2 regions of the Micromonospora sp. NPDC047730 genome follow, and region 1 is predicted to be linked to the other one. Evidence: riboswitches for the same ligand, from Rfam matches in the RefSeq annotation. Region 1 holds a riboswitch; the other holds the start of a gene.
The links. Region 1 has a riboswitch for ZMP and ZTP ahead of ACGF5G_RS23660 (glycine hydroxymethyltransferase). Riboswitches for the same ligand answer to the same signal wherever they lie in the genome.
Positions count from the first base shown of each region.

Region 2: it holds a riboswitch for ZMP and ZTP, as region 1 does, so the genes downstream of both, ACGF5G_RS12195 (bifunctional 5,10-methylenetetrahydrofolate dehydrogenase/5,10-methenyltetrahydrofolate cyclohydrolase) here and ACGF5G_RS23660 (glycine hydroxymethyltransferase) in region 1, are expected to answer to the same signal.

Region 1 covers NZ_JBIDCU010000011.1:67,975-71,358, reverse strand. Annotated here, with positions in the region: gene araB (ribulokinase) at 1-627, shown strand, start outside; gene ACGF5G_RS23660 (glycine hydroxymethyltransferase) at 726-2,162, opposite strand; ZMP/ZTP riboswitch at 2,180-2,269, opposite strand; gene ACGF5G_RS23655 (metallophosphoesterase family protein) at 2,399-3,250, shown strand; gene ACGF5G_RS23650 (hemerythrin domain-containing protein) at 3,293-3,384, opposite strand, start outside.
Region 2 covers NZ_JBIDCU010000004.1:50,695-54,078, reverse strand. Annotated here, with positions in the region: gene ACGF5G_RS12200 (MFS transporter) at 1-360, shown strand, start outside; gene ACGF5G_RS12195 (bifunctional 5,10-methylenetetrahydrofolate dehydrogenase/5,10-methenyltetrahydrofolate cyclohydrolase) at 644-1,510, opposite strand; ZMP/ZTP riboswitch at 1,525-1,609, opposite strand; gene ACGF5G_RS12190 (endonuclease/exonuclease/phosphatase family protein) at 1,625-2,404, opposite strand; gene ACGF5G_RS12185 (CatB-related O-acetyltransferase) at 2,738-3,384, shown strand, end outside.

The sequences.
Region 1 (3,384 bases):
CTGCCGGCCGACTACGCCGACGAGGCGCGCCGCCGCGGGCTGAGCCCGTACGAGCTGCTGGACACCCTCGCCGCCGACCAGCCGGTGGGCGGGCACGGGCTGCTGGCGCTGGACTGGCACAGCGGCAACCGGTCGGTGCTCATGGACCACGAGCTGAGCGGGGTGCTGGTGGGGCTGACCCTGGCCGCCCGGCCGGAGGAGATCTGGCGGGCGCTGCTGGAGGCCACCGCGTTCGGCGCCCGGACGGTGGTCGACGCGTTCACCGCCGCCGGCGTGGCCGTCGACGAGCTGACCGTGGCCGGCGGGCTGACCCGCAACCGGCTGCTGCTGCGGATCTACGCCGACGTCATCGGCCGGCCGCTGCACGTGGTCGACTCCGCGCACCCGGCGGCGCTGGGCGCGGCGATCCACGCGGCGGTCGCCGCCGGGGCGTACCCGGACGTGCCGGCCGCCTCGGCGGCGATGGGCGCCGCCCGCCGCGAGACCTGGCACCCCGACCCGGCCCGGGCGGCCGCCTACGACGAGTTGTACGCGGACTACCGCGCGCTGCACGACCACTTCGGCCGGGGCGGCACCGACGTCCTGCACCGCCTCCGCGCCCGCCGCCACCGCGCCCACCGCCCCTGACGCTCCCACCCGCACCGCCCGCCGGCCGGGGACGAGGGCGGGACGGGGACGCCCCCGCGCGGCGGGGCCGGGCGGGGGCGTCGGGGCGGGTGCCCGGGTCAGCCGAGGTCGACGGCCGGGTAGAGCGGGAAGCCCGTGAGCAGGTCGCTGGCCTGCTTGCCGACCCGGTCGGCGACGGCCGGGTCGAGGACGTACTTGGCCTTCGACGGGGTGCCGTCCGGGTTCGCACCCGGCTTGGTCTGGCTGAGCACGGTGTGGATCAGCTCCGCCGTCTCGTCCATCTGTGCCGGGCCCAGCCCGCGGGTGGTCAGCGCCGGGGTGCCGATGCGGATGCCGGAGGTGTACCAGGCGCCGTTCGGGTCCTGCGGGACCGAGTTGCGGTTGGTGACGATGCCCGAGTCGAGCAGCGCCTGCTCGGCCTGCCGGCCGGTCAGCCCGTAGCCGGTGACGTCGATGAGCACCAGGTGGTTGTCGGTGCCGCCGGTGACCAGCTTGCCGCCCCGGCGCAGCAGCCCCTCGGCGAGGGCCTGCGCGTTGGCGACGATCCGCTGGGCGTAGTCGGCGAAGTCGGGGCGGCGGGCCTCGGCCAGGGCGACGGCCTTGGCGGCCATCACGTGCGGCAGCGGGCCGCCGAGCACCATCGGGCAGCCCCGGTCGACCTGGTCGGCCAGCTCGGGCTGGCAGAGCACCATGCCGCCGCGCGGGCCGCGCAGCGACTTGTGCGTGGTGGTGGTGACGATGTGCGCGTGCGGCACCGGGTCGAAGTCGCCGGTGAAGACCTTGCCGGCGACCAGGCCGGCGAAGTGCGCCATGTCGACCATGAAGGTGGCGCCGACCGAGTCGGCGATCTCCCGCATGATCCGGAAGTTGACCTTCCGGGGGTACGCCGAGTAGCCGGCGACCAGGATCAGCGGCTTGAACTCGCGGGCCGCCTCGGCGACCCTGTCGTAGTCGACCAGCCCGGTGGCCGGGTCGGTGCCGTAGCTGCGCTGGTCGAACATCTTGCCGGAGATGTTCGGGCGGAAACCGTGGGTGAGGTGGCCGCCGGCGTCCAGGGACATGCCGAGCATCCGCTGGTTGCCCAACTCCCGGCGCAGCGCGAACCAGTCGGCCTCGGTGAGGTCGTTGACCTGCCGCACCTGGGCCTTCTTCAGCGCCGGGGACTCCACCCGGTCGGCCAGGATCGCCCAGAACGCGACCAGGTTGGCGTCGATGCCGGAGTGCGGCTGCACGTACGCGTGGGCGGCGCCGAACAGCTCCCGGGCGTGCTCGGCGGCGAGCGCCTCGACGGTGTCCACGTTCTGGCAGCCGGCGTAGAAGCGGCGGCCGACGGTGCCCTCGGCGTACTTGTCGCTGAACCAGTTGCCCATGGCCAGCAGGGTGGCCGGGGAGGCGTAGTTCTCGCTGGCGATGAGCTTGAGCGACTCGCGCTGGTCGGCGAGCTCGGCGCCGATGGCGTCGGCCACCCGCGGCTCGACGGCGCGGATCACCTCGAGGGCGCTGCGGAAGGCGGTGGATTCGGCGTTCGGCGACATGCGACCTCCAGTGACGTGCGGAAGGCCCAGGCGCTCGGCATGCGTCCTCATGACGGGACCGCTTCCCGATGGTTCTCCATCCCCACGCGCCAGTCACGGCCCACCGCCGATCCTACCGGGTCGGCCGGGCGCGCCCCGGCCCACCTGGGGACCGCCGCACCCGCGGTGTGGTGCATCGATCGGCGCGCGGCCCGCGCGGTTCGCGGTCGTCACCGGCGGCGCATAGGATCGCGGTCATGGCGGGGGAGGACGGCGGGGGCGGCAGCCTGCTCGCCATCAGCGACCTGCACGTGGGGCACCCGGGCAACCGGGCGGTGGTGGAGGGGCTGCGCCCGGGGTCGCCGGACGACTGGCTGATCGTCGCCGGGGACGTCGGCGACACCGTGGCCGACGTCGAGTGGGCCCTCGGGCTGCTCGGCGACCGCTTCGCGCGGGTGGTCTGGGCGCCGGGCAACCACGAGCTGTGGACCCCGCCGGCCGACCCGGTGGCGCTGCGCGGGGTCGCCCGCTACCAGCACCTCGTCGACCTGTGCCGGCGCCTCGGCGTGCTGACCCCCGAGGATCCGTATCCGGTGTGGCGGGGGTCGGGCGGGCCGGTGCTGGTGGCGCCGCTGTTCCTGCTCTACGACCACAGCTGGCGCCCGGAGGGGTTCGACACCCCGGAGGCGGCGCTGGCCGAGGCGTACCGGACGGGGATCGTCTGCACCGACGAGTTCCTGCTGCACCCCGACCCGTACCCGAGCCGGTCGGCGTGGTCCGCCGCCCGGGTCGCCGAGACCGCCCGCCGGCTCGCCGCGCGGGAGCCGGGGCTGCCGACCGTGCTGGTCAACCACTGGCCGCTGCTGCGCGAGCCGACCCGGATCCTGCGCTATCCGATCTTCGCCCAGTGGTGCGGCACCGAGGCCACCGCCGACTGGCACCTGCGCTTCGACGCCGCCGCGGTGGTCTACGGCCACCTGCACATCCCCCGCACCACCTGGCACGACGGGGTGCGGTTCGAGGAGGTGTCGGTGGGCTACCCGAGGGAGTGGCGGTCCCGGGCCGTACCGCCGGCGCTGCGGCGGATCCTGCCCGCGGCCCCGGCGTGACGACGGACCCCGGCGCACCGGGGCCCGTCGGAGGCGGTCGGCTCAGGCCGTCACGGCGTCGAGCGACTTCTTGATCGCCTTCGGGTCGGTCGGCTTGCGCGGCGCGTCCGCGCGCAGCTCGATCATCCGCTCGC
Region 2 (3,384 bases), on a different contig from region 1:
GCGACGTTGCCGTTGGCGTTCCTGGGTGCCGATCGGGTGTGGCTGGTGGTGTTGCTGGCGGCGACGTTCGTCGGTGGGGTGGCGAATCTGGTGGCGATCGTCGGTTTCATGGTTACGGCCACCTCGGGGGTGCCGCCCGAGGAGCAGGGTTTGGCGACCGGGCTGGCGACGATGAGTCAGCAGGTCGGGATCACTCTTGGTGTGCCGGTGATGTCGTCGGTGGTGACGGCGGTCGCCGCCGGTGCGTCGGGTGTGGTGCTGCAGGGGGTCGGGGTCGCGGTGTGGGTGAATGCCCTTGCCTGCGTGGGTGCGGCGGTCCTCGCCGGGTTCGTCCTTCCGTCGGCGCGGGAGGGGGCGTGACCGTCCGGCACGTGCGGGCGGTCGCCGGTCTCGGCGGGGTCATCGAGCTGGTGTTCGCGGCCCGCGTGGAGCGGGACGAGCGTTTCGCTCCCCCGGCGTTCTGATCCGGGAACCGGGCTGCCGGTGCCGGGTGCGGCCCGAGGTGGTCGGGTGGCCGGGGTTACGGCGGCCGGTCCACCCGGGGTCCGTCGTGTCCGGCCCGGCGTCGAGGGCGTTCGTCGCCGGGCCGGACGATGTCAGAGGTGGCCGGCGTCGAGGGCGTTCGTCGCCGGGCCGGACGGCATCAGGCCTGGCCGGTGGCGCGGCGGGCGGCGTCGAGGGCGTTACGGAAGAGCATCGCGACGGTGGTGGGGCCTACTCCCCCGACGCGGGGGGTGATGGCGCCGGCGACGTCGGCGCAGGTCTCGTCGACGTCGGGCAGCAGGCGGCGTCCTTCGTAGCGGACGCCGCCGCCGATGACGGTGGCGCCGGGGCGGACGTGTTCGGGCTGGATGATGCCGGGGACGCCGGCGGCGGCGATGAGGATGTCGGCGCGGCGGGTGTGGGTGGCCCAGTCGGGGACGCCGGTGTGGACGACGGTGACGGCGGCGTTGGCGGTGGGGCGTTTCTGGGTGAGCAGCAGGGCGAGGGGGCGGCCGAGGGTGGCGCCGCGGCCGAGGATGACGACGTCGCGGCCGGCGACGGGGATGTCGTGGAAGGCGAGCAGGGCTTCGATGCCGGCGGGGGTGCAGGGCAGCGGGCCGGGCAGGCCGAGGGCGAGTCGTCCCATGTTGAGCGGGTGCATGCCGTCGACGTCGAGGTCGGGGTCCATGGTCTGCAGGGCCCGGTCGTAGTCGAGGTGGCTGGGGATGGGGTGTTGGATGAGCAGGCCGTGGACGTCGGGTGCGGTGTTGAAGTCGGCGATGGCGCGGTGCAGGTCGGCCTGGGTGACGGTGGCGGGCAGGTGGATGTGGGGTGAGTCGAAGCCGAGTTCGGCGGCCTGGCGCTGTTTGATGCGGATGTAGCCGGCGCTGGCGTCGTCGTCGCCGACGAGGATGGTGGCGAGGCTGGGGGTGATGCCGGCGGCGCGTAGGGCGGTCACGCCGGCGGCGACGTCGGTGAGGATGCGCTCGGCGACGGGGGCGCCGGGCAGGAGTCGGGCGGTGGGCATGGTGCTCCTCTGCCAGCGGAGGCCCAGGCGGTCGACCTCTGCTCGTGGAGCTCCCCGATGGTTGTTGCCATCCCCTGGCCGCCAGTCGCGTCGGGTTCAGCTTGCCACAGGTGGTCAGCCGAGGTCGACCAGGAGGGGGCGGTGGTCGGAGATGGCGGACAGGGGGGTGTGTACGGCGGTGACGGGCGGGAGCCGGTCGATGCCGTGGCGGTCGGCGAGGATGTGGTCGAGTTGCACGCGGGGTTGCCCGGCGGGGTAGGTGGGGCGGCGGCCCAGGGGGCGCCAGCCGGTGAGGAGTCGGGCGGGGCCGGCGGGGAGGTTCAGGTCGCCGAGGAGGATGCGGGGCGCGGGCAGGGTGCGTAGGGCGCGGACGGTCTGGCGGAGTTGGTGGGCGTTCCAGCCGGGGACGAAGGACAGGTGGGTGGCGGCGACGGTGAGGTGGCCGTGTGGGGTGTCGAGGACGGCGGCGAGGACGACGCGGGGTTCGTCGTGCAGGAGGGTGAGGCCGCCGCCGGGCCCGGGGACGTAGACGGGTGAGCGTACGGGGGCGGGGCGCAGGCGGGTGACCTGCCAGCTGCGGACGCGGTGGCGGGTGACGAGGCCGACGCCGTAGCAGGGTTCGCCGTGTCCGTCGTCGTCGTGGCGCAGGGGGCGGAACTGTTCGCCGGGGGTGCCGACGACGGCGGCGGCGAAGCGGTGTTCGTCGGCGCCGAGGGCGCGGGCGGCGATGGCGGTGAGGTCGAGTTTGCCGCTGCGGCTCTGGTCGCGGTCGACTTCCTGAAGGGCGAGGACGTCGGCGTCGAGGGCGGTGACGGCGGCGGTGAGCCGGTCGGGGTCGACGAGGCCGTCGGTGAGGGACCGGCCGTGCAGCAGGTTGAAGGTGGCCAGGCGCACGTTTGCACACTACGTGGCCGTGGGAGGGTTGCCGGGTGTTGAAGGTGCTGTGGTGTTCGGTGGTGCTGTTCGTGGCGGTGGGTGCGGTGGGTGTGTGGTTGCGTCGGCGTCGGCGTCGGGGCCGGTGACGGTGGTGCGTCCGGCGGGGTTGGGGGTGCCGGTCGAGTTTTGGCGGATGCGCCGAGCCGCGCCGTATGCATCGAGAGGCATCGGTGCACGCCGAGTTGGAGTGTTCTTCTTCGGGGACGCCGCGGCGTAAATGATGTCCTGGGACGGCGTGGTGCCGCGATCATGGAGCGGACACGGACCCGTAACCGATGGGAGTCGCTTCCCGTGCCTGTGCCTGCCGACCCGACGGTCCTCCATCCGATGCCTGAGCAGCCGCGGGTGGTGCTGCTCCGGCCGCTGGTGAGGTCCCCGCTGATCGAGGTCGGGGAGTACTCCTACTACGACGACCCGGATGATGCGACCGCGTTCGAGACGCGCAACGTGCTCTACCACTACGGGCCGGAGAAGCTGATCATCGGCAAGTTCTGCGCGCTGGGCACGGGAGTCCGGTTCATCATGAACGGTGCCAACCACCGGATGGACGGCCCCTCGACCTTCCCCTTCCCTACCGTGGGCGGCTCGTGGTCAGAACACTTCGACCTGCTCACCGGGTTGCCGAGCCGAGGGGACACCGTCGTCGGCAACGATGTCTGGTTCGGTTACGGCGCGACGGTCATGCCCGGCGTACGGATCGGACACGGCGCGATCGTCGGCGCGGGCGCCGTGGTCACCAGCGACGTACCCGATTACGGCATCGTCGGCGGTAACCCGGCCCGCCTCATCCGCACCCGTTACAACGACCAGGACGTCGCCCGGCTGCTGGCGGTGGCCTGGTGGGACTGGCCCGCGGAGCACATCACCGCGCACGTGCGGACGATCATGTCGGGCAGCATCGCCGATCTGGAGGTCGCCGCCCCGGACACTCCGCACGT